2 regions of the Bariatricus sp. SGI.019 genome follow, and region 2 is predicted to be linked to the other one. Evidence: predicted binding sites of a transcription regulator. Region 2 holds the regulator's gene; the other holds the start of a gene.
The links. The regulator HrcA, encoded in region 2, represses chaperone genes, less so after heat shock. The targets are predictions, from matches to a motif close to TGTTAGCACTCNNNNNNNNNGAGTGCTAACA.

Region 1 (16,670 bases), on a different contig from region 2:
TGCGTTTGATTCCTTCAATGCCCTTGTATGGCTTCGATATTGCGGCAATAACCGGGCTTGTCCCTTTTTGCTTAATATCTTCCAAAAGATGCTTCAGCTCTCTCACCACTGCATTGTCCTGAGTCTTAATAATGAAGATATAATTTCCTTCCTGATCTTCCATCTTCCAGTAAAAATATCTCTCTTTGACAGGCTCTTCCAGAAGATTCAATAATTTCAGTCTGGATGCCTCATAATCCAGAGAATTCGTAATCTTATATGCAATATCTATATCTGCACATACTGTAATAAACCGGTCATTTTCTAGAAGTATGTTACCGATTGCGTCAAACACTTCCTTAACTTTATCATATTCCAGACGATTCTGTACATATTTTTGCACAACTACCTGCAGAAAACTGGTAGAATCTGACACGAGCAGTTTTTCCCAGCTTTCATACTTTTCATCCGCTTTCTGCCTCTCCATGCATTTTTGATAAGCAGATTCCATGGTTTCCTGAAGCTTATCATCCTCAATCGGTTTTAATAGATACGCAAAAGCTCCCAGATCACACGCCTGCTTGGCATATTCAAAATCCCGATATGCACTTAGTACCACGAACAGACACTCCAGGCCTTCCTTTTGTATCTCTTCTATAACCATAAGGCCTGTAATCTGCTTCATCCGTATGTCTGTCAGCACCACGTCCGGCTTCACTTCACGGATAACCTCCAATGCCTGTTCTCCACTTGAAGCAGAACCCACTACTTCAAATCCCATACTCTCCCAGTCATAGGTATGCAAAAGTCCCTGTAAAAGAATCGGTTCGTCGTCCACAATTACCAGTTTTAACAGTTTCATAATTATCCCCATTTGATATAAACGTAAATACATTTTTATTTTCTCCTTTCATTTTATTGTTCAAACAGGGAATCATTTTATAAAAAAGTATACTTTTTATGCCAAAAAACATACTTTTTCGTAATTTTCCTGTCCCGGATGTAAGATATACAGCGAATTACCTTCGTTTTCCATAACATCATAACATAAAAACTTTTATAAACCGATTAAAATGTGTTATACTTTTCCAATATACCACATTACAAATTTAAATCATAAAAAGGGAATATACATATGACGATTCAAGAATATTTACAAAGAAACAAATTAATTACTGACGGTTCTTTTGGAACCTATTATGCCGGAAAATATCAGACAGACGAGATTCCAGAGGCTGCAAACACAGAGCATCCAGATCGCGTCAGCAGTATCCACCACTCCTATATTGATGCTGGTGCCCGGCTGATCCGTACAAATACATTTGCATCCAACACGGTGTTGCTGTCTTCTGACTGGGCTTCGGTGGAGCAGAATATTCGTGCAGCAATACAGCTTGCAAAAGATGCGGTCAAAAGCAAAGACATCTTTATTGCCGGTGATATCGGTCCGATTCCAGATACTTCTTCTCCGAATACCGAGACGGATCTTCTGGCCGAAGAATATTACCAGATAGCAAGGATATTTGCCGAAGAAGGAATTCAAATACTGACTTTTGAGACATTTCCTGACATGGAGCATATTCTTCCGGCAATCTCTCGTATTAAAAAAGGATATCCACTTTTTATCATGATGCAATTCTGTGTAGACCAGTTTGGTTACAGTGCTTCCGGACTGAGCGCAAAGAAATTGTTGGAAGAGGCAGCTTCCGTGCCAGAGATTGATGCAATCGGCCTGAATTGTGGTGTTGGTCCCGGACATATGAACCAGATATATGGAAAAGTAGATCTCCATTCAGACAAATACCTGATAGCTCTGCCAAACGCCGGATATCCCAAACGTCTCCGTGGACGCCAGATCTTCTTTAACAACAATACAGATTATTTTACAGAAAAGATGACCGAACTTTCTACTGCCGGAATTGACATTCTTGGAGGCTGCTGCGGAACAAATCCATCTTTTATCAAGGCAATTTCGTCTGCACTGGACATCCGACAATCAGTAAAATCTGCTTCTATCCTGTCTCACACAGAAGTCGAAGCATACAAAAAGAAATCCGGCTTCTTCTGTCAGGAAGACGGTACTGTCAAAGACAAAAAGCTCATTGCCGTAGAGCTTGCCCCTCCAGTCTCTGCCAATGATGAGAAGCTTCTGGAAGCAGCACATTTTCTGCGCAATGAAAATGTAGATGTACTGACTTTCCCAGACTCTCCGTCCGGAAGAACACGAATCGACTCTGTGCTGATGGCCGAAAAGATACGACGTTCCACAGGTATGTGCGTCATGCCGCATATCTGCTGCCGTGACAAGAATGCCATCGCCATGAGATCTCTGATCTTAGGCGCACATATCAACGATATTCATAATCTGCTGATTATTACCGGCGATCCGATTCCATCTTTGGCAAGACAGACGGTAAAATCAGTATTCAACTTTGACTCTGTAGGTCTGATGAAGATTGTAAGAGATATGAACCAGGAATATTTCCCAGATGCACCGATGGTTTACGGAGGCGCAATCAACCAGGGAAGACGCAATATTGAAGTGGAGATTAAGCGAGTAAAACGTAAGATGGAAGTCGGTGCTGAATTCTTCCTGACTCAGCCGGTTTTCTCTAAGAATGACGCTGATCGTGTCCGCTACATTAAGGAATCCACCGGGGCTCGGATTCTCTGTGGAATTATGCCTCTGATCAGCAGAAAAAATGCGTCATTTATGAAAAATGAAATCGCGGGTGTCGATGTTACTGATGAGATCATCCAACGCTATCCGGAACATGGCACCAAAGAAGAAGGCGAAGCAGTCGGTGTTGCAATCGCCAGAGAAATCATAGAATACACCAAAGACTTCGCAGATGGATACTATTTTTCATTTCCATTTAATAGAGTCCATCTGCTGAAAGAGATTCGAAAGTCTCTATAGACTCTCAATCCATTGATATAAGTCTTCATACACTTGTTCACGGTCGGTCTCATTCAGGATCTCATGCCGGTCTCCTTCATAGAGATGCATGGATACCTGTTGCATTCCGGCCGTTTTATACTTTTTATATACTTTTTCGACTCCTTTTCCAAATGCTCCCACAGGATCATCTGCTCCTGCCACGAACAGTACCGGTAAGTCCTTCGGGATACGTTCCATGCTCTCTTTTCGTGTCAGTACTTTCATCCCTTCAAACATCTGGTAATAGCCGCCCAGTGTAAACATAAAGGAACATAACGGGTCATTGACATATTTCTGTCTGTGGTCTTTATCCGAGGTGATCCAATCTTTTGAAGTCTCTCCAGGTTCGAATCTTTTATTATAGCTGCCAAAGCTCAGTTTATCGACGAATCTGCTGCGGTATCTCCAACCCTTGAATGCTGCGATCACACGGCATACCAGCTGCCCCATGTTCAATACCGCACTTCCCTGATATCCAGTTCCCATGATAATCGCACCTGACAGACCTTTTCCATACATGGTCAGATATTGCCGCAGCAAAAATGATCCCATACTGTGTCCTAACATATAATAAGGAACATCTGGATATTTTTCAGTCGTCATCTCCCGAAGCTTCTGAATATCACCAATGACAAACTGATTCCCTTTCTTTTCTTCAAAATACCCATAATCTTCTTCATTGCGTATGGATTTTCCATGTCCAAGGTGATCATGCCCCGTTACATAATACCCCCGCTCACACATATATTCTGCAAAATCATGATATCGGTTGATGTATTCCACCATACCATGGCAGATCTGAAGCACTCCCTTAACTTCTCCTTCCGGGATCCATTCTACTGCATGAATCTGCGTCACTCCATCCCGGGAAGGATAACAAAATTCCTTTTTCATCTATCGTTCATCCATTCTCAGATATGTTTTATGCTCAGCCAGCGGCTTATACGCCGGTCGGATAATCTTATCAACATTCTTCAACTCTTCCAGTCTGTGCGCACTCCATCCTACGATACGCGCCGCCGCAAAGATTGGTGTGTATAATGACGGTGGAAGATCTAACATGCTGTACACAAGACCACTATAGAAATCTACATTTGCATTGACACCCTTATAGATCTTTCTCTTTTCTGCAATTACTTCCGGTGCCAGACGCTCTACCGTCTCGTACAATGCATACTCATCTTCATAGCCCTTTTCTGCAGCAAGCTGCTTCACAAATCCCTTGAAAATATCAGCTCTTGGATCAGATACAGAGTAGATTGCATGGCCCATTCCATAGATTAACCCCTTCTGATCAAAAGCTTTTTTATCCAGAAGATCATAGAGATACTGCCGAACCTCATCCTCATCTTTCCAGTCTTTTACCACGTTTTTCATATCTTCAAACATCTGTGTAACTTTGATGTTGGCACCTCCATGCTTCGGCCCCTTCAAAGAAGCCAGTGCCGCAACAATCGTAGAATAGGTATCCGTTCCAGAAGAAGTTACCACATGCGTTGTAAATGTAGAGTTATTACCTCCACCATGATCCATATGCAGTACCAAAGCCATATCCAATATCTTTGCTTCTAACTGTGTATATTTTCTGTCCTCTCGAAGCATCATCAGGATATTCTCCGCCGTAGATAATTCTGGAGATGGGGCATAGATGAACAGATCTTCGCCCAGGCGATAATTGTACGCGTGATAACCGTATACCATCAACATCGGAAACTGACTGATCAGATTCAGACACTGACGCAGCACATTCGGAATCGATGTATCATCTGCCAATGCATCATAGGAATACAGACTCAGGATAGAACGTGACAGACTATTCATCATATCTCTGCTCGGTGCCTTCATGATCACATCTCTTACAAATGTCGGAGGCAATGTACGTCGTTCTACCAATGTCTCATGGAACATCTCCAGCTCCTTTGCTGTTGGCAATTCTCCAAACAGCAGAAGATACGCAACCTCTTCAAATCCAAAGTGCCCATCTTCCAAAAATCCTCTTACCAGATCTTTAATATTATATCCACGGTAATACAGATTTCCTTCACAAGGGACCTCTTCGCCATTCACGATCTTCTTCGCACATACATCAGAGATATTCGTAAGACCCGCCAGAACGCCTTTTCCATTCAAGTCACGCAGGCCCCGCTTCACCTCATACTTTGTATATAATTCCTTGTCAATTGCGTTATTTTTATTACACAATTCTGCGAAATGTTCTATCTCCGGTGTAACCTCAAATAATACAAATTCTCCTTTTCTCGCCATAGGCAGCACTCCTTTCTTTTTCTTCTAATCTATTATCTTATTGCGCATACTTAATCATTATGCGAATATTTCCACAAATAATTGCTCAGCTCTGCAAATTCTTCCAACGTAAGAGCTTCTCCTCTGACGCTGGAACCCTTCCCCAAAGACTCTATTGCTTCTGTGATCTCTTCTTTTGAAAATGATAACTTGTCTGAATTATTCAGGCCATTGGCCAGAGTCTTTCTGCGCTGGTTGAAAGATGCCCTTATAATATCAAACATCAGGCGTTCATCCTTCACTTCCACCGGTGGCTGTTCGTGACAGGTAAGCCTGATGACTGCTGACCCCACCTTGGGTCTTGGCATAAAACAGTTTGGCGGAACATTCGCCACAATATACGGCTCTGCATAATACTGAACAGCGAGCGACAATGCTCCATAATCCTTATTCCCCGGTCCGGTCTGCATCCGGTCTGCAACTTCCTTTTGCACCATGACAGTAATGCTCTCTACCGGTACATGATTCTCGAATAATCCCATAATGATCGGAGTTGTAATATAATAAGGAAGATTCGCCACTACCTTGATCGGCCTTCCCTGATTCTCCTCATTGGCAAGCTTCTGGATATCCAGCTTCAGAACATCTTCATTGATAATCGTCACATTCTCATACGCACTCAGTGTGTCCGATAAGATTGGAATCAGATTCTTGTCAATCTCTACCGCAACGACCTTTCCCGCTGCCTCTGCCAGATACTGCGTCATCGTTCCGATACCCGGTCCTATTTCCAGCACCATATCTTCTTTGGTAATCTCAGCTGCACGGATAATCTTATCCAGTACATGTGTGTCGATCAAAAAGTTCTGGCCAAATTTTTTCTGAAATGTAAAATTATATTTCTGCAAAATCTCAATGGTATTCTGGGGATTTCCTAAAGTCGGTTTACTCATAGATCTACTCCTGATTTTTATAGTATTTTGTTATTATACAATATTTTCAGACTTTTTGATATGTCTAAAGAATTAAATAATAATTAAGAAAATGTGAATTTATATATCAAAAAAAGGATTCACCTTGGTTTTCAACCACTGTGAATCCTTTTATATTCCTATACTATACCTCTATGTTGTGTTCACGATATCCAAAGAACATCAGCCAGAACAACACTCCGGCAAGTGCCAGCGCACACCCCAGCCCTGTGTAGAACACCGCTATAAATACATCCGGCACAAGCCCGGAGCTGCGAAGCCAGATTCCGCCGCCCATCATAACCGCCATAATACAGTACGCCTTAAGGTCGAAGAAATGCCATACCGGGCGGAACTCTTCTTTATAGCCCTTGATCCGCTTGGTATGCTTGATGCTCATTTTATAAAACATCATTCCAAACGCAGCAAAAACAAGAACGGATAACAAGATATGTATTACTGAAAATGGCAGGATCTTCTGATAAGAAAGTATGCCAAGCCTTGCCACATTAAATCCGGCAATCATCCAGACACAGCCTGCAACCGCAAGCAATGTACGCTTTTTTACATGAAAGAAAGAACGTCTGCTCATAGAATCATCACCGTCCCATCGCTTTATATCCTATCAAAACAACCCACACATAAGCACATGTCTTGGGAATCATCAACATTCCAACCGGCGGCACGGTATCTGCAAACAAAACCACCGGAATATAACATGCAAAGCTTATGACCACCGCAAGCCACAGAAACCGAAACGGCTTATCCTGTTCTGCCTTTGCACTGCGATAAAACAGAACCACAATCAACACACCAAGAATGGTGAACGGAATATTACGGTAAATTCCCCAAGAAAGTGGTGCCTCAGCGCTCATCCATGCATTCTGCGGCATCAGACATAATACAATACGCAAGAGTGCCAGAATCCACACAATCATTGTAAGTTCTTTTTTATCGTTGACCTGATACCGAAGCCGCCATACATAATAGAGCAGCACATAGAATAATGTCATTGTAATGGATGTAATCAGTTTCCCGACACCAGATATACGATATCAAACAGTGTCTCAAAAATTGCCTGCATAAGCTCTTCCTCCTTAGGTGAACATTGTTCATTTTATTTGAAAAGAAAGCCCGTCAAAAGACGGGAATTCTATTATATGAATCAATAATTATAAGTAAATCGTTCTTCGTATCGTCTCTTTCAGCACTTCACAGCTTGTCTTTCCCTGTATAAGTAATAACAACAAATTGTCTAGCACAAAATCAATAAACTCCATTTCTGTAAATGCTGAAGAAAATGCCTCTCCTGATACCCGGTCATCTGCCTTCAATACCTCCAGCATGCCTGTTTTCATATGGTCGAAATAATGCTTCATTGTGCTTTTTGCCTTCCCTTTTTCAGAGTTGGCGATACTGACAGAATGCGCTGTGAAAAAATCCGGGTAATCTTCAGCACCTTTCTGTATACATTCAAAAATATACGCTACATATTCTGGGAAAGTGAAGTCCGTCGGGCACTTGTGATCCATATGGAAAATCGCTTTCCATATATCTTCTACAATCGCAAGCAGCAATTCATCTTTATTAGAATAATAATTATATAATGTCCCAAGTGCAATATGACATTCATCAGCAACGGATCGCATATTCACTGCAGATAACCCTCTGGAAGCCACAATCCCTCTGCACACCTGAAGGATCGCTTCTTTTGATGTGATACCTGTATTCAATATACTCACCTCCCATGTGAACATTGTTCATCATAGCATTTTCTTACTCAATTGTCAATTTCTCCTCCATCACGCTCATGTAAGCCGGACGTATAATCTTATCTGTGCAGATCAATTCTTCGATGCGATGTGCACTCCAGCCGACAATCCTTGCGATTGCAAATATCGCTGTGTATAATTCCTGTGGAATTCCAAGCATATCGTACACAAATCCACTGTAGAAGTCTACATTCGGGCTGACTCCTTTGAATATATGGCGTTTCTTGGCAATCAGCTCCGGAGCAAGCTCCTCTATATTTTCATAAAGTGTCAGATCTTCTTCTCTTCCTTTTTCTTTTGCAAGCTGCTTCACATATTGCTTGAACACTCTTTCTCTCGGATCAGACAGCGAGTAGACTGCATGGCCGATTCCATAGACCAGACCCTTCCGGTCAAATGCCTGCTTATCAATAATCTTATTCAGATAGGCTGCTACTTCCTCTTTATCCGCATAATCTTTTACATTTTCCCGGATATTTTCCATCATTTCCATGACCTTAATATTCGCTCCTCCATGTTTTGGCCCTTTCAGGGAGGACATTGCTGCTGCTATCGTAGAGTAGGTATCCGATCCGGAAGAAGTTACGACTCTCGTTGTAAAAGTAGAATTGTTTCCTCCTCCATGCTCCATATGGAGAATCAATGCAGTATCCAGAACTTTTGCTTCTGTCGGCGTATACTTCATATCCGGACGTAACATTCGCAGAAGATTTTCCGCGGTAGACAGCTCTGGATCAGGATTGTGAATATACATACTCTGATTATTTTCATAATGGTTGTATGCATGATAACCATACACAGCAAGCAGCGGGAATTCGCTAATTAACTGGATACATTGCCGAAGGGAATTGCTGACACTGATATCTTTCGCATTCTTATCATAAGAAGCCAGGGTCAGAATGCTCCTTGTCATAGAATTCATGATATCTTCAGAAGGTGCTTTCATAATAACATCCCTGGTAAAATTGGTCGGCAGCGTCCGGCATCTTCCGATGATATCACGAAATGTTGCCTCTTCTACCTTTGAAGGCAGTTCGCCCATCAGCAGTAGATAAGCAATCTTTTCGAATCCCATCTGATCCGATCCCAGACTGTGAATCAGATTCTCCACCTTATATCCTCTGTACCACAGCTCTCCATCACAGGGAACCTTTTTATTGCCTTCTATACGTGTTGATACAATCTTTGATATCTTCGTAAGTCCTGTCAGAACACCATTTCCATTCTCATCACGCAGGCCTCTGTTTACACCATACTCATCATACAGGCGCCGGTCAATGTTATCATTTTTACGGCAGATATCTTCTTCCCGTTTTGTATAATCATTCATCAATTCCATCATCTCTGTCATTTTCTTCCGACACCTCCATTTCTTCTATCTTACTGGTCATAACGGTATCCAGTTGTTTCATCAGCTGTAGTAATTTAATCAGATTCTCTTTTCCAAACGCTTCGATTACTTTTCCATAATAATCTTTCAGACAGGCTTCTTGTCTGGCAAGCAGACTGCTTCCCGTATCTGTTATTGTGACATAGGTCCCTTCTTTTCCACTTCCATCATGGGACCACAGAACCAGCCCCCGGTCTTTTAATTCCGTTATCATCTTGGAAGTCTGCCGAATGGTCATCTGCATCTTATCAGACAGATCTTTTAAATAAGTCCTTCCTTCATATATGATAGAACTCTTACTCTCTGAAGCAATCATATGCAGAGCAATGTATTCGGCCAAGGTCATTTCACAAAAAAGTTCTCGGATTTTACCCCTGTTCATCAGATAATGTCGATATATCAGTTCATTCGAAAGCTCTGCTACTTCATTATTCTCTAATAAGTTCTTCATACATCTATCACTCCGAATCAGCTATCTTTTATCGGTCTTCATATTTATCCTAATACATATCTGGCTGCGGAGGTACTGCCGGTGCTGCTTCCTTGATATCTGCCACAGCAGCTTCTGTAGTCAGAAGTGTAGCTGCTACGCTGACGGCATTTGCAAGTGCATGTTTTGTGACCTTGACAGGATCGATAATTCCTTCTTTGAGCATATCTACATACGTTCCATGAATTGCATCGAATCCAATTCCATCTTCACTTTCTTTTACTTTATTTACAACGACAGAGCCTTCCAGTCCTGCATTTTCTACAATCGCGTAAAGCGGTGCTTCCAGTGCTGTTGCTACGATCTCTGCACCTGTCTTTTCATCGCCTGTCAGTGTTGCTGCAAGTTCATGGACTTTCTTCTGTGCATGGATATATGCAGATCCGCCGCCGCTGATAATTCCTTCAGACACTGCAGCTTTGGTAGCGTTCATTGCATCTTCCATACGATATTTGGCTTCCTTCATCTCGGTCTCTGTTGCTGCTCCGACACGGATCACTGCAACACCGCCGCCTAGTTTGGCAATACGATCCATCAGTTTCTCTTTGTCAAAATCAGATGTTGTATCTGCCATCTGTCTTCTCAGGCTGTCAATTCGTTCTTCCACTCCGGCTTTGTTACCCGCGCCATCAACGATGGTTGTATTCTCCTTGGTAACTTTCACGGATCTGGCACGTCCAAGCATATCCATTGTTGTGTCCTTCAGCTGCATTCCAAGATCGTCCATAATAACCTGTCCGCCAGTCAAAGTAGCGATATCCTGCAACATTTCCTTTCGATTATCCCCGAATCCAGGAGCTTTTACTGCAACAACCTTTAAGGTTCCTCTTAATCTATTTACGATCAATGTCGTAAGAGCTTCGCCTTCTACATCTTCTGCAAGAATCAGAAGCTCTTTTCCCTCTCTCATGATATTTTCCAGAATCGGAAGAATGTCCTGAATATTAGAGATCTTCTTATCCGTCATGAGGATATATGGATTCTCCATATTGGCAACCATCTTCTCTTTGTCATCACACATATAACCGGAAAGATATCCATTATCAAACTGCATACCTTCTACCACATCAATTTCTGTCTTCATGGTCTTGGCTTCCTCAATAGTGATGACTCCATTCTCTCCGACCTTTTCCATCGCATCTGCGATCATCTCACCAACTTCTTCGTTACCTGCAGAGATGGCAGCGACCTTTGCAATATGATCTTTTCCAGTTACCGGCTGGCTCATCTCCTCCAGCGCTTCACAGACAGCATCGGAAGCTTTTTTCATACCTTTTCTCAGGATGATAGGATTCGCTCCGGCCGCAATGTTCTTCATTCCCTGATTGACAAGTGCCTGTGCCAGAACGGTTGCTGTTGTCGTTCCGTCACCTGCGATATCATTCGTCTTCGTCGCAACCTCTTTGACCAACTGCGCACCCATGTTCTCGTAGTGGTCTTCCAGTTCAATATCCTTTGCGATTGTCACACCATCATTAGTGATCAATGGCGCACCATAAGACTGCTCTAATACTACGTTCCTTCCTTTTGGTCCAAGTGTTACTTTTACAGTGTCTGCAAGCTTATTGACACCTGTCTCCATTTTCTTTCTTGCATCAATATCAAAACTAATATCCTTTGCCATAATGAATTCCTTCTTTCTCTGAACTTTTCAAAATCTATTCTACAATTGCCATAATATCGCTCTGATCTACAATAAGATACTCTTCATCATCTATCTTAACTTCTGTTCCGGCATATTGAGAATATATAACTTTATCCCCTTCTTTTACCTGCATACCGCTACATTTTTCGTCGTCTCCCTTTCCAGGTCCAACCGCGATTACAACTGCATCCTGTGGTTTTTCTTTGGCACTGTCTGGCAGGATAATTCCAGATTGTGTCTTCTCTTCTGCTTCCTGTTGCTGCAAAATAACTCTGTTTCCTAATGGTCTTAATTTCATTACAATAACCTGCCTTTCATTTTTGTCAGCACTCTTTCTATCCGAGTGCCAGATTTAGTTTAAAAAATATATTACTCCTCGCGAAGTAATTATTTTAATTTTAAACTGTTTATTTTTAAAGTATTATATCACTTGTTTTTTCTTTGTCAACAGAGTTTATACTTTTTTTAAAAATAAAAATGCAAAGCATATTTTTATACCTTGCATTTTCATCAGACTATATGATATTTTCTATATTACTTTTTATCTTCAAGGAAACTTCCAGAAATACCCGAAGTTCTTCTTCTGATATTCCCTGCAGAATCTGTCGGTTCATCTCTTCTCTTCTTTTTGCCATCTCTGCAACAATCTCTTTCGCAGAATCCAGTACTTCATAATGCACATATCTACGATCATTTTCGTCTGGAATCGCCATAATAAACTTCCGCCTGCACAGACTGTCAACCGCCTGTGAGATATGGCCCCTGTTCATCATTAATTGTGTATGGATATCCGTGGGAGTGTTATGGCTACCGCAACGGGATAAGAAATACAAAATCTCTAATTCTGCTTTTTTCAAGTCATATTTCTGGCGTAATTCTATACTTTGTTCATCCAACAGTTTCTTAAACTGTCCGCCTTGCAAGATAGATTCCATCTGTCCGTCCATAACATCACCTACTTTTTCAAATATTAAGTATCATTTTATCAAATAAGAGAATGTAAGGCAATAAAGGACTTGTGAATATTTATGCTCAAGAATAACAAGCTATTCTCTTTTTTCCCACTTTACTTCTGCTTTCTTGCCATAATGCGCCAGCCCAACATAATACACTGTCCCTTCCATCTGTGCATCATACTTCTTTTCCTTCGCCTGCCGTATTGCATCCAGCGCCAATTCTTCCAGACTCTGTGACTTGTCTCTGGTATATTTGAATTCCAGTATCATATGTGGCAGTTCTGGTTTTCTGGCATAAAGGAGAATATCTCCCCTTCCCATTCCACTCTCCCGGTTACTTTGCACATCATAATATGGATGCAGAAAAGTACACATTCCTAGCATCATCATATGATAGCTGTTCTCACTTTTTAAATCATGACAGGATGGCAGATCCTTTAGAATCCACTGATATTCTTCTGCGAATCTCTCCATAGCCTCTGTTCTCAGATTCAAGAGCATCAGGTCAATATGTCCTTCTTCTACCTGCATATAAAATGCTGTAAGTTCCTGAAAAGCCTTCCACACTTCATAATTTGGAATCCGAAGCTTATAGATTCCTTCACTTAATTCCTCCTGGACCGTTACCATCCCTGCGTTGATTAACAATCCCCAAAGAGAAGCATCATCCTGCTTCTCATAATATGCCATTGACAGTTCTGCACTAACAGTTGCTGTTCCTTTTTCAATCAATTCATTATAGCCACGGGAAAAAGATTCGCCCCGCTGCGCAAGTGCATTTTTAATGATACTGTTCTCACTGGTATTCAGCCAATAGGCTTCTAGCTTCTTTCTGGATGCATAACATGTTACCGACCACGGATTATATACCTCCTCTGTACCGAACAGATATCCATCATACATTGCCTTAATATCACTTGAAAATTCCAGTTCACAATATTGCAAAAGTGCTTTGACTTCCTTCTCTGAGAATCCAAAGCATTCTGCATATTCCGGATCCTTTACCGTACAGACAACCAGATTATTGAGTCCGGAAAATATATTCTCCTTGGCAACACGCTGCACTCCAGTCAACATCGCTTTTTCAAGAGACGGATTCCCTTTGAGCGAAGAGCTTAAAAGTTCTGCCAGTACGCCACGTATATTCTCATAATATCCGCTATCATTTGCAGAAATAAATGGTGTATCATATTCATCTATAAGAAGGTATACCTTTTTCTCATAATATAATTCCAACAAATAACATAATACAGAAATCGATGCAACAAGATAATTTCTCCCCTCATCATTCATTTCCCTCTGGCAAAGACAGCGATATATCCTCTGTGCCTGCGCATTCTGCTCCTTGGGCAATCGCGCTTCCTTCCATACAAATGAATACCGCTGATATTCTTTTTGAATCACATCACATAACTTATACAACATCTCGTTCGCCGAACTGCCCTTGACATTCAGAAATGACAGAAATATGACCGGATGTTCATTCATCTCTTCCATGACATAGCTTTCGGTAACTCTGGTCCCTGCAAACACATCGCCGGAATATTTTGTACAATCCAGGAATTCAGCCAACATGGACATATTTAATGTCTTCCCGAATCTTCTGGGGCGCGTGACCAGCGTGATCTGATACCAGGATTCCAGGAATTCCTCTATCATCTTCGTCTTATCCACATAATATCCGCCTTTTTCACGTAAACTACGAAAATTCTGTTCTCCAATTACCAGCTTTTTCCTGATATTCTTCCGCGACTTCTTATGCTGCGCCTGATAGGATACCATATTCTCGCACAACACGCCATACCTTGCTGCCGGTGCTCTTCCAAAGAGTTCATCCATCGAACAATCCAGCACATCTCGAATCCTCTCTAATGTCTCCAGATCCGGTGATCTCTTTCCTGATTCGTAATTCGTATAAGTGGAACGGGAAATATTCAACTTTTCTGCCATCTCTGCCTGCGTATATCCCCTTACTCTGCGCAGATGCATCAAATACTCATGAAATTTCGTTTTCATGTCCGAATCAACTCCCTTTGTACTTTCCTAAAGTATAACATGTAATGTTTCACATCGCAACATTATGTCGTGTCGTATTGCAACATTTTATTGTAAAAAATACAGCAAAAAAATCACCGCCCCCAACGCTCTCATGTCGCCAAAAACAGTGATTCCTAAGTGCGCGATCAGGGGTTCGAACCCTGGACACCCTGATTAAGAGTCAGGTGCTCTACCAACTGAGCTAATCGCGCATCTACTATTGATTTTTATTGCGTCTTCCGTAACGCAATTGATATTATATAATAGCATTCTGAAAAAAGCAAGTGTTTTTTTATATTTTTTTCATATATTTGCATTTTCCTTCATATACTAGTGGAGGGAGGCGTATTGTTATGAAATTTTTATCAAAATATATTGACGCAAAAGACAAGCCTTATATACTTATCGTAATTGTTCTGGGCTGTCTGAATCACTTTTTATATGATATTTCTGGAAAACTGGCAGGGGTCGCCATATTCTGTCCGGTAAATGAATCTACCTGGGAACATTTGAAGCTTTTGTTCTTTCCTTTTCTTTTCGTATCTGTTTCCCAGTATTTTAAATTTCACTTCCATACAATTCGTTTCTTCTATTATCGTTTTATCGCTGCTCTATGCGGAATACTTTCTATTATTGTATTATTTTACACGTATACAGGAGTCATAGGACAACATTTTCTCTTCGTTGATCTTCTTATCTTTATTTTTAGTGTTTTTCTCTCCTTCTCCATCTGTCATTATCTACAGCAAAGAGAACTTACGCTTCCTTCACAGACTATCGTATTTTCTCTTTGGATTCTGGTATCCATGAGTTTCTTTGCTTTTACCTGCTTTCCACCAGATATTCCTCTGTTTTTTCCTACACTCTGACTCTTAATCAGGGTGTCAACGAATTTATTTCACAATCCACAAATCCGCAATGCATTTTTCAGATAACTGTAGTATAATTGTGTTGGTACTTTATTACGTTACAAGAAAGGAGCGTGGGATTATGGAAAATAAACCTGTTCAATGTAAGATAGAGCACCATGCAGTTTTATTTGCACTCTTTGCAAAACACGCAATCGAATTATGCGGTGAAAAAGGGAAAGAAGCAATTCTTACCGGAATGACTACCTATGGCAACGAACGAGGTGCCCGTATGGCTGCCAACGCAATTGCCCATGGAGACCCGCTGACAACTATGACCAATCAGGCATATGGTGAATGGAAACCCGATTACAACGGTCAGATGGAATTTGGACAATTACGTACAGAACCGACACTTCAGACCTACATATCCAAATGCGCCTGGTGTGATGCCTGGAAAAAACACGGATTGACCGAATACGGCAAATTTTATTGTGTCAATGTTGACAATGCAGTTTACCAGGGATTCCGTTCTGATTTTGTCTGCACTCCAACTGCCACTTCCATGAGCTGGGGCGGAGAAAGATGTGAATTTGACTGGGGATATCCCCTGACACCTGATGAGGTCACTCAGCTCGCAGAAAAGAAAAAAGAGCTTGGAACTTCCTGCATGAAAGATTTTAATTTTCACACTGCTCATATCAAGCACACAATCAGCAAGACATTAATCGATACTCTTGGTAAAGACGGGCAAAAAGCTGTTGATCTGGCATTGAAGGATTATGCCGACACCTTCGGTCAGGAATATCTGGATGTCCTGGAAAATGTTTATCCGGCAGAGTAATTAAAAACACATTAACTACAAGGAGGTATGACATGAACCATGAAGCAGATGCGACGAACATTATCGCATCCTGGATTGACCAACATGAGCCAGAACTAATCGAAACCGCCAGCTACCTCTTCCAACATCCGGAACTCGCCTACCAGGAAACTCTTTCCTCCAGATATCTGGCAGAATACCTGGAAGGTCATGGATTCGAAGTCACATATAAAACAGCCGACATTGAGACCGCATTTACCGCTGTATGGCATAGTACTCCTGTTCAAGAAAAACCAATTATTGGATTCCTTGCAGAATACGATGCGCTTGCAGAACTGGGACATGCCTGTGGGCACAATCTTCTCGGCACCGGAGTCTGTGCTGCAGCCTGCGCATTAAAAGCAGATATGAAAAAAAATCATACACCTGGAACGATCCGCGTGTATGGTTGTCCGGCAGAAGAGATCATGTCCGGCAAGATAAAAATGAATGAGAAAAGGGTATTCGATGACTTGGATGTAGCCGTCATGTGGCATCCATTCGACCGAAACCGTATAAGCAACGATATCTGGCA
Region 2 (16,670 bases):
GGTAAACTGGATGTTGGCGGAGCTGTTGGCATTGGATTATTGCAAGTTATTAAGGATATGGGACTCAAAGAACCATATTCTGGACAGACGATTCTGGTATCCAGCGAGATTGCAGAAGACTTGACTTATTATTTTGCCAATTCTGAACAGGTTCCGTCTTCAGTAGGCTTAGGAGTTTTGATGGAGAAGAATAATACCGTTCGTTGTGCCGGTGGATTTATTATTCAGCTTATGCCATTTGCAGAAGAAAAGACAATCAGTCAGTTGGAAGAGAACTTAAAGAATGTGACGTCGGTGACAGCACTTCTGGATCAGGGATATACACCGGAGCAATTGTTGGAAACGTTGCTTGGCAATCTTGGATTGGAGATTACAGATACAGTGCCAACTCAATTCTACTGTAATTGTTCGAAAGAAAGAGTGGAACAGGCTGTGGTCAGTATCGGGCGCAAAGAGATTCAGGAGATGATTGATGACGGAGAGGACATTGAAGTGAAGTGTCATTTCTGCAATACAGCGTATCGATATACGGTAGATGAATTAAAGAATATTATAAAACGAAGTAAATAAAGAGGTGGGGAGAAGAAGATGAGACACGGATTTGTAAAAGTGGCGGCGGCAACTCCAGATATTAAGGTCGCAGATGTAGCATACAATACAGAACATATCTGTAATCTGATAGATGAGACGGTTCGGGAAGATGCTAAGATTATCGTATTTCCAGAGTTATGTATTACCGGATATACTTGCAGCGATCTATTTATGCAGGATGTTTTGTTAGAAGATGCGCGGCAGGCACTTCATATGATTGCGCAACATACTGTAGGCAAAGATGCTTTGATATTTGTTGGAGTGCCACTGGCAATAGACGGGGAATTATATAATGTGGCAGCAGCTTTAAATCAAGGAAAGATTCTGGGCTTGACGACTAAGACATTTCTTCCGAATTATGGAGAATTTTATGAGATGCGTCAGTTTCGGCCAGGACCGAAAAAAGCAAGAGAGATTCTGTTTGATAGGGAAATGATTCCGTTTGGTCCTCAGTTGTTGTTTACAGCATCTTCGATGGAGTCGTTGATCGTATCAGCAGAGATCTGCGAAGATGTCTGGTCGCCGATCCCTCCAAGTATTGAAGCTGCAAGAGAGGGGGCGACATTGATCGTTAACTGTTCTGCCAGTGATGAAACGATTGGAAAAGACTCTTATCGCAGAAGTCTGATTGAGGGACAGTCTGCCCGTCTGATCTGTGGATATATTTATGCAAATGCAGGAGAAGGGGAATCTACAACGGACCTTGTATTTGGTGGACATAATATCATTGCTGAGAATGGAACGATATTGGCTTCCAGTAAACGTTTCCATAATGGGGCAATTTATACAGAGTTGGATATGAAGCGTTTGTTGAGTGAGCGAAGAAAAAATACAACGTTTCAGACGACAGGAGAACGGAAGCTGATGCGTATTCCGTTTGAATTAAAATCCACTGAGACAAAGCTGACCAGAACATTTCCTTCACGCCCGTTTGTACCAAGTGTGCAAAGTGAACGCGCAAGACGCTGTGAAGAGATATTGACAATTCAGGTAATGGGATTGAAAAAAAGGTTGTCTCATGCATGGGCGAAGAGTGCAGTAGTTGGAATCTCCGGTGGCCTGGATTCTACGCTGGCATTGCTGGTTACAGCCAAGGCATTTGATGCGTTGGGGATGGATCGGAAAGGAATCGTAGCTGTGACTATGCCATGTTTTGGAACGACAGACAGAACATATCAGAACGCATGTAAGATGTCACAGAAGTTAGGTGCAACTTTAAGGGAGATTCCAATTGGGGAAGCAGTAAAACAACATTTTAAAGATATCGGACATGATCCAGAAGATCATAGTGTCACTTATGAAAATTCTCAGGCCAGAGAACGTACGCAGGTATTGATGGATGTGGCTAACCAAACCGGAGGAATTGTTATCGGAACTGGTGATATGTCTGAACTTGCTCTTGGATGGGCGACTTACAATGGGGATCATATGTCCATGTATGGTGTTAATGCATCGGTCCCGAAGACATTGGTAAGACATCTGGTACATTATTATGCAGATACTTGTGAAGATGAAGACCTTAAGGCTGTTCTCTATGATGTGTTGGATACACCAGTAAGTCCAGAACTTCTTCCTCCAAAAGATGGTAAGATTGCGCAGAAGACGGAAGATCTGGTGGGACCATATGAATTGCATGATTTCTTCTTATATTATCTGCTTCGGTTTGGGTATGAGCCAAGTAAGATTTATCGAATTGCCAGATATGCTTTTGGAGGAGAGTATGATGATGTAACGATATACAAGTGGTTGGAAGCTTTCTGCCGCAGATTCTTTACGCAACAGTTTAAGCGCTCATGTCTGCCGGATGGACCAAAAGTTGGAACGGTAGCGTTATCTCCACGAGGAGACTGGAGGATGCCAAGTGATGCCTGTGTGGCAAGCTGGCTACGTGATCTGGAACAGATGAAGCCTGAAAAATAGGGAAACTATGATTTGGATTCTGAGGTAAAGGGAGAAGAAAAAATGGAAGCGAAGAAAGAAATTGCAGTACAGAATTTCAAAAAAGGCTATAATTGCTGTCAGGCAGTTGCCTGCGCATATTGCGAAGAACTGGGCGTTAAGAAAGAAGATATGTTCAGAATGACGGAAGGATTTGGTCTGGGTATGGGAGGTCTGAAAGATACTTGCGGTGCAGTGACAGGAATGTTCTTGATTATCAGCCTTGCGAACAGTGCCGGGGATATGGAAAAACCATTGGCGACCAAGATGGATACTTACGCGAAGTTCCGCGAAGCAGCAGAAAAGTTCCGTGAAAAGAATCGTTCGATTTACTGCAGAGATTTGAAAAATATGGAGGGCCCTCAGCCATTGGTATGCTGTACACAATGTGTTGAAGATGCGGCGGCATTGGTGGATGAATATTTTAGGGAGAAGCAGAAGTAGTATGAGAATTGAAATTCCAGGATATAAAGTATTAACACTGGATTATCTGGTTCTGGATTATAATGGAACGATTGCAACGGATGGAAAAATTCCAGAAGATGTAAAAGAGAAGATCAGATGTCTGGCAGAATTCTTTAAGATATACATTCTGACAGCAGACACCCATGGAACTGCCAGTCAGATGTGTGAGGATATTCCAGTTACAATTATGACATTTCCCGGGGATGATGCGATGAAAGAAAAGCTTCGTATTGTCACAGAATTGGGCGCGGAACATTGCATTGCAATTGGGAATGGGCGAAATGACTGTCAGATGTGTGCTGTTAGTGGCCTGTCCATTGCGGTGACAGACCGGGAAGGAATGTACGGAAAGCTGATTCTGGAAGCAGATATCTGTGTTACTTCTATTTTAGATGCCTTGGAATTGTTCGAATATCCCAAACGTTTGATCGCAACCTTACGGGGATAGAGAAAAAGAGGACAGAGAGAATTCTCCTGTCCTCTTTTTGGAATTATAATTTGATGTTCTTGAAGAGATCTCCCAGGCTGGTTCCAATGTTTTCAGACTTTGGAATGACAACTTTTTCTTCTGGTTCCTCCTGAACTTCTTCTAAAGCTTTCATGCTCAAACTGATCTTACCGTCTTTCACACCGATGATTTTAACGGTCACTTCATCGCCTTCATTCAATACATCTTTTGGTGATTTTACACGTTTCTGGCTAATCTGGGAAACGTGAACCAGTCCGGACAGTCCGTCTTCCAGACGAACAAATGCTCCATAGTTTTGAAGACTTTCTACTTTGCCGGTAACAACACTGCCAACTTTTACATTAGCAATCTTTTCTTCCATAGCCTTTTTCTCTTTTTCTTTCAATATCTCACGTGCAGACAGTACCAGACGGTTGTTAGCCTGGTCAACATCAATGACTTTCACTTCGATATCTTTTAACAGGTAGCTTTCCAGATCTTCAATATAAGATAAGGATAATCTTGAAGCAGGGATGAATCCACGAAGTCCTTCTACCATCGCAATAGCACCGCCATTGACGATTCCTTCGATTTTCACAGGAAGCACCGTGCCTTTTTCCATGTAAGATTCTACAAGATTCCAAGGGTTTGCATCATCAAAGTGATCTTCCAGATCTGCCATGGTCTCTGCTGCAGCATCAGCAACAGGTTCTGTTGTTGTTTCTCGTAATAATTCTTCGCTCATTGTAAAATTCCCTTTCTATATATCGAGACTCTACGTTCTCACATGATATGTTCAGTATAGCATAAAACCTGGGAGATGTTCAAAGAAAAAAACAGAAGAACCAAGAATTTATGGTTGACGAAAGTAAGAAAAAATGGCACTCTTACTATGGGAAGCAAAATAAAATGAATAAAAACTAAGGATGTGAATATATGGGAAAGAAAGCAGGAAAGGTATATGTAGTAGGACATAAGAATCCAGATACTGATTCTATCTGTTCTGCAATTGCATATGCACACCTGAAAAAACAGCTGACTGGCAATGAATATGTAGCCAGAAGAGCCGGACAGATAAATGAAGAGACGCATTATGTTCTAAAGAAATTCAAAGTGGATCCACCAGATTTGTTGTCCAACGTGAAATTGCAGGTAAAGGATATGGATATTCATAAGATGGAAGGTGTGGAACCAAATGTATCCATTAAAGATACCTGGGCAAAGATGAAGGAACAGAATGTCAAGACACTTCCGATTCTGAAGGACGAGGAATTGGTGGGTGTGATTTCTACCGGAGATATTGCAACTTCTTATATGGAAGTCTATGATAATCGAATTTTGTCTTCAGCAAAAACACAGTATCGTAATATTGTAAAGACTTTAGATGGAACGTTAATTACCGGAAATGAACATGGATATTTTACCAAAGGGAAAGTAACGATTGCAGCATCCAATCCAGATCTGATGGAAGAATTTATTGAAAAAGATGATCTGGTTATTCTGGGAAACCGTTATGAATCTCAGAGTTGTGCGATGGACATTGACGCAAGCTGTCTGGTAGTCTGCCAGGGAGCAGAAGTATCAGAAGAATTGATTCAACGTGCAGAAGAACAGAGTATTGTGATTATTAGCACTCCGCATGATACATTTACGGCAGCACGTCTGATCAATCAAAGTATTCCAGTTAAGCATTTTATGACAAAGACGCCACTGGTTACGTTCCAGATGAATGATTATGTAGAAGATATTAAGGAAGTCATGACAAAAAAGAAATTCCGTGATTTCCCAATCCTTGATCGTCATGGACGTTTTAAAGGTCTGATATCCAGACGTCGTTTTATGGATGTCAGCAAAAAGAAGGTTATTCTGGTAGATCATAACGAAAAATCTCAGGCAGTCGATGGAATTGAAGAAGCTGAGATCGTTGAGATCATAGACCATCACAGACTGGGAAGTATCGAGACGATGGGGCCTGTATTTTTCCGTAATCAGCCAGTAGGATGTACGGCAACAATTGTATGTCAGATGTATGAAGAATCTGGTGTGAAGATTACGCCAACAATCGCTGGATTATTGTGTGCAGCAATTATTTCCGATACATTGCTGTTCCGTTCACCAACTTGTACGAAAATCGATGAAAAGGCGGCGAAGAAGCTTTCCAAGATTGCAGGCATTGATATGGAACAGATGGCTGGAGAAATGTTCAAAGCAGGAAGTAATCTTCAGGGTAAAACTGCGGATGAGATCTGTTTCCAGGATTTCAAACAGTTTACGGTAAATGATACAGTGTTTGGAGTGGGTCAGATCAATTCTATGAATAAAGAAGAATTGGCAGAAATCCGGGAAATTATAGAGCCACATCTGCCGAAGGTGTTAGAAGAACAGAATCTGCAGATGATTTATTTTATGCTGACGGATATTCTGGATGAATCTACGGAATTAATCTGCTGTGGCAACAATGCCAAAGAGTATATTATTGATGCATTTGATTTAAAAGAGGGTACAGACAAGATTATATTAAAAGGAGTGGTATCCAGAAAGAAGCAGTTGATTCCAACGTTGGTAGGTGCTTTGCAGCAATAAAACAGAACTCAAAACTAAAAACAGTGAGGGATGAGATATGGGAAGACAGATATGGAGACCTGGCAATATGTTATATCCCCTTCCGGCAGTCATGGTAAGTGCGGCAGACCGTGAAGGAAATTCTAATATCCTGACGGTTGCATGGACAGGAACCATCTGCTCAGATCCTGCGATGTTATATATATCCGTAAGGCCGGAACGCTATTCATACCACATGATCAAAGAAACCGGAGAGTTTGTAGTGAATCTGACTACGGAGAAACTGGCCTATGCTACAGACTGGTGTGGGGTGAGATCAGGAAGAGATGTGGACAAATGGAAAGAAATGAAGCTCACAAAAGGGAAGGCAGAAAAGCTGGAGTATGCTCCGATCATTCAGGAAAGCCCGGTCAATATTGAGTGTAAAGTAACGGAAGTAAAGGAACTGGGATCACATCATATGTTTCTGGCAGAAGTGAAGGCTGTCCAGGTGGATGAAAAATATATGAAGAAAAATGGAAAGTTTGAATTGAATTCTACAGGACTTCTGACATATTCACATGGAGAATACTTGAGTCTGGGAGCATCTTTGGGAACATTTGGATGGAGTGTCAGGAAAAAAGAAATGAAGAAAAAGAAATAAAATACAGGAACGGGACGATAGAGATACATATCGTCCCGTTTGGTGTCTATTCATCTAAAGGTTTGATTTTCTGAAGATAGATATGGCGAAGCAGGATTGTAGACAGAATGACGGAGACAATCTCTGCAATCGGAATCGCCCACCATATTGCAGAAAGCCCGAATAATCTTGCAAATGTATAAGCGACCGGAAGAATCACAAAAAGTTGTCTGGCCGCAGATACGATCAAACTATAGATTCCATTTCCCAGTGCCTGGAATACGGAACCTGCAATGATACAATATCCGGCAAACAGGAAGCTGAGGCTGATAATCCGAAGCGCCGGTACACCGATTGCCAGCATATTTTCTGAGGCATCAAACAGATTCCTAAGCAGAAAATCAGGAAGTGTCTGGAAGATTATGAGTCCAATCAGCATAATGGATATGGCAATCAGAACACTGAGTTGAATTGTCCGAATGATTCTTTTCTTATTTCTGGCACCATAATTATAGGCAATGATCGGAATCATGCCGTTATTCAGACCAAAGACAGGCATGAAAATAAAACTTTGTAATTTAAAATATACACCGAATACAGCAGCTGCTGTTGAAGAGAAGATCAAAAGGATTTTATTCATGCCAAAAGTCATGACAGAACCGATTGCCTGCATGATAATAGAAGGGATTCCGACTTCGTAGATGGTCTTAATGGTCTGTAGATGCGGACGAAATCCTTTCAGGCTTATATTAATTTCCTTATTTTTTCTGATATTAAAGTAAAAAGACATGAATACAGCTGTAATCTGTCCGATAATTGTAGCAATGGCAGCACCTGCAACTTCTAATCTTGGGAATCCAAACCAGCCGAAGATCAGAATTGGATCCAAAATGATATTGATAATAGCTCCAGTGCCCTGGGTCATCATATTGTAAATGGTCTTCCCGGTAGACTGCAATAGCCGCTCTGAAGTAATCTGAAGGAAAATGCCGGCGGAACATAACGTAATAATGGTCAGGTATTGTGTACCATAGGTAATGATCTTTGGGTTATCTGTCTGAATTGTGAAGAAAAAGTGTGAGCCAATTCCGCCAAGCATGGCAAAGATGATACAACTTACGATACCAAGGAAAAGTCCGTTTTTGGCGGCATTATTAGCCCCAGTATAATTCTTTTCGCCGAGATTTCTGGAAAGAAGGGCATTGATTCCCACACCAGTTCCAGATGCAACAGCAATCATCAGAGACTGGATTGGGAAAGCGAGAGATACAGCAGTCAGAGCCTCTTCATTTAACTGCGCTACGAACATACTGTCAATTACATTATAAAGTGCCTGCACCAGCATAGAGATCATCATGGGCAGCGACATGTTGATTAATAATTTTGGAACCGCCATGGTTCCCATCTTGTTCTCCTGTACGGGAGTATCTTTTGTCTTAGTGTCTGACATTATAGAACCTCCTTGTAGACCTGAAACGTAGTGCTTATAGCATAGCATTAACATATATAGAATGCAATGAATTACATACCAGTTTCTGCTGAAACATATAAATAAAGAAAGAATAGATAAACGGGGGAAGGTTTGGTGAAGAAAACCGGATGTAATAAGATAAAGATGTTGTGTGGATTGTTCTATACCTTGTGCCTGCTTCAGGTATTGGGAATATCTGTATATCAGAATCAGAAAGATGAAGAGGAAGAAGAAACGAATAAAGTGGATGATGCAATTGCCTTTGTTAGTTCCTCTATGGTAGAAGAGCCGCCGAAGATAGCGATTACATTTGACGATGGCCCAAGCAGTCAATGTACGGGAAGATTGCTAGACGGATTAAAGGAGAGAAATGTAAAGGCTACATTTTTCCTGATCGGAGAGAATGCCAAAGAGAATCCTGAACTGGTGAAACGACTGGATGAAGAGGGGCATCTGATTGGGAATCATACGTATCATCATGTAGAGATTACAAAGGTTTCTGATGAAGAAGCAAAAAAGGAAATTCTGGATACAAATAAAGTAATCACATCAATTACTGGAAAATCAGTGGAATATATGCGGCCGCCGTTTGGCCTGTGGCAACGTAATCTGGAGATGGAGATCGAGGTTCTTCCGGTCATGTGGACCATAGATCCTCTGGACTGGACGACGGAAAACGTAGATGAAATAGTAAATAAAGTAGTGACGGAAGCAGAAGAAAATGATATTATTTTGTTACATGATTGTTATGATTCCAGTGTGGATGCTGCACTTCGAATCATTGATATCCTGCAGAAAAAAGGATTTGAATTTGTAACAGTGGATCAATTAATTATGAATTAAAAGATCTGTCAGACCAAAGAATAAGAATATAAAAAACAGACGGAACAGGAAGAAGAATATGGCGGTTCATGAATTTTCCAGAACGGAATTATTAATAGGAGAAGAAGGATTACAGAGATTAAGACATGCAACGGTGATGATACTCGGCGTCGGCGGGGTCGGATCCCATTGTATCGAGGCGCTTGCAAGAAGCGGTGTGGGAAAGCTGATCCTGGTGGACAATGATACGGTGTCTCTGACCAATATTAACCGACAGTCCATTGCATATCACAGCACAGTCGGACGATATAAAACCCGTGTGATGAAAGAGAGGATTGCAGATATCTGTCCACAGACGGAAGTGATTACTTATGAAATGTTCGTATTGCCTGAGAATATGGAGCAGATCTTTGAACAGAGACCAGATTATATTATTGATGCGATTGATACGGTCACAGCTAAGATCGCTCTGGTTGAAAAAGCTCTGGAATTGGATATTCCGATTATCAGCAGTATGGGAACAGGAAATAAACTCCATGGGGAGCTGTTTGAGATTACGGATATCAGCAAGACCAGTGTCTGTCCATTATGCAAAGTAATGCGTAAAGAATTGCGTGCCAGAGGGATTTATCATCTGAAAGTCGTGTATTCCAGGGAGAAGCCGATAGATGTGTCACAAAGAACGACGGACGAAGAGAAAGGAAGCAGAAGGTCATTGCCGGGAAGTGTGTCATTTGTTCCTCCAATCGCAGGACTTCTGCTTGCCGGTGAAGTGATCCGAGAGCTGATGGAAGAGGTGGAATAGATGGATTTATTTGATTATGTCAGAGAAAAAAATATGGATAAGGAAGCACCGCTTGCTTCCAGAATGCGTCCCACAACTTTGGAAGAAGTAGTGGGACAACAGCATATTATCGGAAAAGGGAAGCTTTTATATCGTGCGATTAAGGCAGATAAGTTAAGTTCCATTATATTTTATGGTCCTCCGGGAACCGGCAAGACAACACTTGCAAAGGTGATTGCACATACGACCAGTGCAGAATTTACCCAGATCAATGCCACAGTAGCCGGAAAAAAAGATATGGAAGAAGTTGTACTTAAAGCAAAAGAGATGCTGGGCATGTATCAGAGAAAGACGATTCTGTTTGTAGATGAGATTCATCGTTTTAACAAAGGGCAGCAGGATTATCTACTTCCGTTTGTGGAAGACGGAACGATTATTCTCATTGGAGCAACGACAGAGAATCCATATTTTGAGGTAAATGGAGCGTTGATTTCCAGGTCAAGTATCTTTGAGTTATATCCGCTGGAGAAAGAAGATATTAAGACATTACTGCGCCGGGCAGTCTATGATGTAGAAAAAGGAATGGGAAGCTACGAGGCGGTAATTGAGGAGGATGCTTTGGAATTCCTGGCAGATGTCTCCGGGGGAGACGCAAGAAACGCACTGAATGCAGTGGAGTTGGGAATCTTGACGACGGAGAGAAATGGCGACGGAAAGATCCATCTTACACTGGATGTGGCTTCGGAATGTATCCAGAAGCGTGTGGTACGTTATGATAAGACGGGAGATAATCATTACGATACGATTTCCGCATTTATTAAAAGTATGCGGGGATCTGATCCGGATGCCGCGGTGTATTATCTGGCCAAAATGCTGTATGCAGGAGAAGATATTAAATTTATTGCAAGAAGGATTATGATCTGCGCTTCGGAAGATGTGGGAAATGCAGATCCTATGGCGCTCACTGTGGCAGTATCTGCAGCCCAGGCTGTGGAACGGGTTGGAATGCCGGAGGCCCAGATTATTCTGTCTCAGGCAGTGTTGTATGTGGCAACGGCACCGAAAAGTAATTCTGCCTGCAATGCCATCTTCAGTGCAATGGAGAATGTAAAATCCCACAAGACAACGGTTCCGCCGCATTTGCAGGATGCTCACTATAAAGGCTCTCAAAACCTTGGACATGGAATCGGATATAAATATGCACATGATTATCCGGATCATTATGTAAAGCAGCAATATCTTCCAGATGAGATTCAGGATGCAAAATTCTATGAGCCAAGCGATAATGGACATGAAAAAGAGATTAAAGACTGGATGAAGTACCTTCGAAAGGAATGAGAAATAATGATACAAGATGAATATACAGATTCCCAGAGTTTGATTTCCAGCAGGGAAGAGATAGACCATGCATATCTTCATGAGCATGGAATAGAACATTGCCATGAACATAGTCATAGCCATGAGCATATGCATGACCATATGCACGAACATGGTCATGTTCATAGCCCGGAAGAGAAAAAAGCAGTAATAAACCGTCTGTCAAAAGCCATTGGACATCTGGAAGCAGTCAAGCGCATGGTTGAAAAGGATGCAGACTGCAGTGATGTTCTGATCCAATTGGCAGCAGTACGTTCTGCCATCAATAATACCGGAAAAGTAGTACTGAAAAACCACTTGAACCACTGTATTGTAGAAGCGGTAGAAGAAAATGATATGGAAGCCATTGAACGCCTGAATCAGGCAATCGATAAATTTATGAAGTAGAGTCGTTTTGTAGTTGGCGAAAACGGTTGATGACGGTGCGGAGGAATCCTTCTTGGTTGGAAAAGTTTGGCGATTGGGAATGTCAGGCGCAGGGATAGAATCAATCTATCCCTGCGCCTGACATTCCCAATCACAAAACCTACTCAACCAGATTCCCATCAATCCCAATGGTCACGACTTGCCAGGGGATGAATTTTCCGCTTGATTTCAGTGCTTCGGTTGCTGCCCGTTCAATTCCGCCGCAGCAGGGGACTTCCATACGGACGATAGTAAGGCTTTTGATGGAATTGTTTTTTATGATCGCTGTTAATTTCTCTGTATAATCGCCTTCGTCTAATTTGGGACAGCCTATTAAGGTGATGCGGTTTTTGATGAAGCGATTATGAAAATCCCCATAGGCATATGCGGTACAGTCTGCTGCAATTAACAGGTCTGCATTTTCAAAATAAGGTGCATTGACCGGAACCAGTTTGATCTGGACAGGCCACTGACCAAGCTGGCTTGGCGAAGGAGTGCAGGCTGTATTATCAGAGGTGGATGCACTGGAATCGGATGCGGATGGTTCGCTCTGGCGGTTACGGATATTTTGTACCTTTTGACCGGGGCATCCTGCGAATTCTGTTGGCTTTTGCCCTTTTTGTTCCTTCATTTCTGCAATCATTTTCTTGATATTCAGATGCTTTTGTACTGCTTCTTCATCGTATGCTGCGGCCTCTCGTTCTTCCAAAGTGATTGCATTGGTCGGGCATACCGGAAGACAATTGCCGAGACCATCGCAATAGTCATCACGGATCAGCTTTGCTTTCCCGTCTATCATAGCAATGGCGCCCTCATGGCAGGCGGCAGCACAGGCTCCACATCCATTACATTTTTCTTCGTCTATATGAACCATTGTTCTTATCATATAAGTACCTCCTTGATTTGTTGTACCTAATTTACTACAATTATAAAATAAAATATGTTGTTTTTCCAACGATTGGAGGAGCTTATGAAAATAGATATTGATATTTAAAAAAAATCTCCGTTATTTATGGGAATTGAGAAGGAAGAGATAGAGAAGATAATGCCTGTTTTAGAAAGTAAGATGAAAGTATATCAGAAAAATGAGATGATACTGGGAGAGGAGGAGCCGGTAGAGAATCTTGGGGTAATTCTAGAGGGATGTGTACAGATAATATGTGAAGATGTATTTGGCAATCGTTCAATATTGGAACAACTTAGTCAAGGAGAACTATTTGGGGCAGCATTTTCTTGTGCAGGAATCAAAAAAAGTCCAGTCAGCGTTGTGACAGTGACGGATTGTACTGTTTTACAGGTTCCTGTGAAGAAAATATTTGAATTGTCTGCTGAGGGTTCTCTATTACAGCAGAAGTTCTTTATAAATATGGTACAAATATTTGCGAGAAAAAATGTGATGCTGGGAGAAAAGATCCGTCACATTTCAAAACGAACTACTAGAGATAAATTATTATCTTATCTGTCCGAACAATCAAAAAGAGCAGGAAGCAGGCATTTTACCATTCCATTTAATCGACAGGAACTGGCAGATTATCTTTGTGTGGAGCGGAGTGCGATGTCAACGGAACTGGGGAAACTAAAAAAAGAAGGTATTCTTGATATGTGCAGAAGTGAGTTTTGGCTAAAGTAGAAAAAACATTGAGTTTTTATTATTTAAAATGTATAATCAGTTATAGAACGAATTGGGGAATGCTTCACTGGAAGATTCCTAATTTACTTTTTTAGGAGGGAATATCATGAAAGTTTACGATTCAGTAAAAAAGGAAGAATTAGAAGTGGATGGAACAAAAGGATTGATCCAGATCATGAAGGATGGACGTCAGGTAGATTTATATCTGAAAGAAAAGAAATCTGACGCAGATGGTTATATGAGCTGGGATGTAGAACACTGGTCCAGTATCGATCCAAAGAGATTTATCCGTTGCTACTCATTAGAAGGAAGAGTATTGGGTGAATCTACCGGACATAATATCTATGACCTTGAAAATGAGTTTAAGCCAGAAGAAGCAGAAAAAATCGAGCTTAGTTAGGATTTTTGATAATACTTTTCTACTTTTCATCATGCGCAGAATCTCCCTGATGAGGAAGATTAGTGGTTTGGAATGTCAGGCGAGAAGATGGATGGAATGGCTGGCATTCGTTGGACAAGCACTAGAAGCCGTTATAGGAAAAGAAGCAGATATTTTGTGCGAAGATTTGGTTTCCAGCCAAATCTGAGAAGGCTGCTGAGCCTCGAAATCATCAAGATTTCGGGGCGAATCAGCCTGGTCGCCAAATATCTGCTTCTTTTCCTGTTATGGATTCTTAGCGAAGGACTCCGTAATGCCAGCCATTCCATCCATCTTCTCGCCGTCCACATTCCAATCATAACCATTCTCATCTAAATTCATTTTATAAAAAATATGTAAACTATGTTGACAAATGAAAACCATAGTGATACATTAATAGTCGAAGATGTTAGCACTCCTTAAATTCGAGTGCTAACAGGAAATCCGAAAGGAGGAGTACAGATGATAGCGGATCATGGACTTAGTGATCGTAAATTAAAAATTCTGCATGCAATCATTCAGAATTATCTTGAGACCGGCGAGCCTGTTGGTTCCAGAACGATTTCAAAATATACGGATTTGAATCTGAGTTCTGCAACGATTCGTAATGAGATGGCTGATCTGGAAGAACTTGGTTACATTATACAGCCACATACGTCTGCTGGACGAATTCCTTCGGATAAGGGCTATAGACTTTATGTTGATATGTTGATGGAAGAGAAGGAACAGGAACTGAATGAGATGCAGGAGCAGATGCTGGATAAGGCAGACAAGATGGAACAGCTTCTGAAGCAGGCAGCGAAAGTTCTTGCCAGTAATACGAATTACGCAACAATGGTCTCTACACCAATGAATAGCGCGAATAAAATTAAGTTCATTCAGTTGTCTATGGTAGATGAGGAACAGATTATTGCGGTGATCGTACTTGGCGGTAATGTGATTAAGAACAAGATTATTAATATAGATGAACCACTCAGTAATGAAAATTTATTGAAGTTGAATATGCTTCTTAACACAACGTTAAATGGTATGTCTATTGAAGAGATTAATCTTGGATTGATTGCAAGGCTGAAAGAGCAGGCTGGAATACACAGTGCAGTGATTGGAAATGTTCTGGATGCAGTAGCGGATGCCATTCAGATCGATGAAGATATGCAGATCTATACAAGTGGTGCTACGAACATATTTAAGTACCCGGAATTGAGTGATAATCAGAGTGCTCAGGAAATTATCAGTGCTTTTGAAGAAAAGCAGCAATTGACTGAACTAGTGACACAGACGCTGGCAAAAGAAGATAATACAGGGATTCAGGTATATATTGGTGATGAGACACCGGTACAGACTATGAAGGATTGTAGTGTTGTCACCGCAACTTATGAATTGGGAGATGGCATGAAGGGAACCATAGGTATTATCGGACCAAAAAGAATGGATTATGAACATGTATTGAAATCTATGAAACGGCTTCAGAATGAGCTGGATCGGATGTTTCATAAAAAAGAATAAGAAAGGTGGAATAACCCTTGGAAAATAATCAGGAGAAGAGCCAGGAAGAGATGGTAAAAGAAGCAGTTGAGGAGGCAAAGAAAGCTGCTGCAGAGCAGACAGAAGCCGACGAAAAAGCTGCAGAAGAAACTGGCGACGAAAGAGATAATGAAGTAGAATCAGAAGCGGACGCTGCTACAAAAGAAGATGCTGAATCAGATGAAATTGCTGACGAAGCAGAAGCCAAGAACAGTGATGAATCCAAATCTGAAAAAAAGATATTTGGCAAGAAGAATAAAAAAGATAAAAAGGACGAGAAGATCGAAGAACTGACAGACAGACTTACTCGTCAGATGGCTGAGTTTGATAACTTCCGCAAGCGTACAGAAAAGGAAAAATCCCAGATGTATGAAATAGGAGCGAAAGATATCATAGATAAGATTCTTCCGGTAGTTGATAATTTTGAGCGAGGGCTTAATGGTGTCAAGGAAGAAGAAAAAAACGATCCCTTTATCCAAGGAATGGAGATGGTGTATAAACAGTTGATGACTACACTGGAAGGAGTTGGGGTCAAACCTATCGAAGCGGTAGGACAGGAATTCAATCCTGATTTTCATAATGCAGTGATGCATGTGGAAGATGAAAACTTTGGTGAGAATATTGTAGCCGAAGAATTCCAAAAAGGTTATATGTACCGTGACTCAGTAGTGAGACACAGTATGGTAAAAGTAGCAAACTAATCGAACTACATCGAACTATTAAAAAATAAATTAGGAGGTCTTTATAATGGGCAAAATAATAGGTATTGACTTAGGAACAACAAACAGTTGTGTAGCTGTTATGGAAGGTGGCCAGCCAACGGTCATCGCAAATACAGAAGGTGCAAGAACAACACCATCTGTTGTAGCATTTTCAAAAACAGGAGAGCGTCTGGTAGGTGAACCTGCAAAACGTCAGGCAGTAACAAATGCTGAGAGAACAATCTCTTCTATTAAGAGAGAAATGGGCAGCGATTACAAGGTAACAATTGATGATAAGAAATATTCTCCTCAGGAGATTTCTGCTATGATTCTTCAGAAATTGAAAGCAGACGCAGAAGGATATCTTGGAGAAAAGGTAACAGAAGCTGTTATCACAGTACCTGCTTACTTTAATGATGCTCAGCGTCAGGCAACAAAAGATGCTGGTAAGATTGCAGGTCTTGATGTAAAACGTATCATCAACGAGCCTACAGCAGCAGCCCTGGCATACGGTCTTGACAACGAAAAAGAACAGAAGATCATGGTATATGATTTAGGTGGTGGTACATTTGATGTATCTATCATCGAGATTGGTGACGGTGTTATCGAAGTATTGTCTACAGCTGGTAATAACAGACTTGGCGGTGATGATTTCGACCAGAAGATCACAGATTATATGATTGATGAATTCAAGAAACAGGAAGGTGTAGATTTATCTACAGATAAGATGGCACTTCAGAGACTAAAAGAAGCTGCTGAGAAGGCTAAAAAAGAATTGTCTTCCGCAACAACAACGAATATTAACCTTCCATTCATCACAGCAACAGCAGAAGGTCCAAAGCACTTTGATATGAATCTGACAAGAGCAAAATTTGATGAATTGACACATGATCTCGTGCTGAAGACATCTGA

Region 1: the regulator HrcA is predicted to act here: its motif matches at 11,754-11,784, upstream of groES (co-chaperone GroES).

What each region holds. Positions count from the first base shown of each region.
Region 1 covers NZ_JBNPOQ010000005.1:65,244-81,913, reverse strand. Annotated here, with positions in the region: gene ACQRD1_RS04450 (response regulator) at 1-874, opposite strand, end outside; gene ACQRD1_RS04445 (bifunctional homocysteine S-methyltransferase/methylenetetrahydrofolate reductase) at 1,115-2,899, shown strand; gene ACQRD1_RS04440 (alpha/beta fold hydrolase) at 2,894-3,814, opposite strand; gene ACQRD1_RS04435 (citrate/2-methylcitrate synthase) at 3,815-5,185, opposite strand; gene rsmA (16S rRNA (adenine(1518)-N(6)/adenine(1519)-N(6))-dimethyltransferase RsmA) at 5,236-6,117, opposite strand; gene ACQRD1_RS04425 (hypothetical protein) at 6,281-6,727, opposite strand; partial or broken gene ACQRD1_RS04420 (hypothetical protein) at 6,735-7,178, opposite strand; gene ACQRD1_RS04415 (TetR/AcrR family transcriptional regulator) at 7,308-7,868, opposite strand; gene ACQRD1_RS04410 (citrate/2-methylcitrate synthase) at 7,912-9,258, opposite strand; gene ACQRD1_RS04405 (MarR family winged helix-turn-helix transcriptional regulator) at 9,230-9,748, opposite strand; gene groL (chaperonin GroEL) at 9,798-11,411, opposite strand; gene groES (co-chaperone GroES) at 11,446-11,730, opposite strand; gene ACQRD1_RS04390 (MarR family winged helix-turn-helix transcriptional regulator) at 11,948-12,379, opposite strand; gene ACQRD1_RS04385 (AAA family ATPase) at 12,479-14,404, opposite strand; tRNA gene ACQRD1_RS04380 (tRNA-Lys) at 14,565-14,637, opposite strand; gene ACQRD1_RS04375 (DUF6512 family protein) at 14,779-15,294, shown strand; gene ACQRD1_RS04370 (L-2-amino-thiazoline-4-carboxylic acid hydrolase) at 15,416-16,117, shown strand; gene ACQRD1_RS04365 (amidohydrolase) at 16,150-16,670, shown strand, end outside.
Region 2 covers NZ_JBNPOQ010000003.1:147,096-163,765, forward strand. Annotated here, with positions in the region: gene hslO (Hsp33 family molecular chaperone HslO) at 1-570, shown strand, start outside; gene ACQRD1_RS03105 (NAD(+) synthase) at 589-2,511, shown strand; gene ACQRD1_RS03110 (C-GCAxxG-C-C family protein) at 2,554-2,973, shown strand; gene ACQRD1_RS03115 (HAD family hydrolase) at 2,975-3,442, shown strand; gene ACQRD1_RS03120 (S1 RNA-binding domain-containing protein) at 3,486-4,187, opposite strand; gene ACQRD1_RS03125 (putative manganese-dependent inorganic diphosphatase) at 4,379-6,025, shown strand; gene ACQRD1_RS03130 (flavin reductase family protein) at 6,063-6,647, shown strand; gene ACQRD1_RS03135 (MATE family efflux transporter) at 6,694-8,076, opposite strand; gene ACQRD1_RS03140 (polysaccharide deacetylase family protein) at 8,242-8,940, shown strand; gene ACQRD1_RS03145 (tRNA threonylcarbamoyladenosine dehydratase) at 8,999-9,724, shown strand; gene ACQRD1_RS03150 (replication-associated recombination protein A) at 9,725-11,041, shown strand; gene ACQRD1_RS03155 (metal-sensing transcriptional repressor) at 11,048-11,467, shown strand; gene ACQRD1_RS03160 (ATP-binding protein) at 11,607-12,371, opposite strand; gene ACQRD1_RS03165 (Crp/Fnr family transcriptional regulator) at 12,531-13,115, shown strand; gene ACQRD1_RS03170 (hypothetical protein) at 13,222-13,515, shown strand; gene ACQRD1_RS03175 (hypothetical protein) at 13,565-13,702, shown strand; gene hrcA (heat-inducible transcriptional repressor HrcA) at 13,996-15,039, shown strand; gene grpE (nucleotide exchange factor GrpE) at 15,057-15,758, shown strand; gene dnaK (molecular chaperone DnaK) at 15,805-16,670, shown strand, end outside.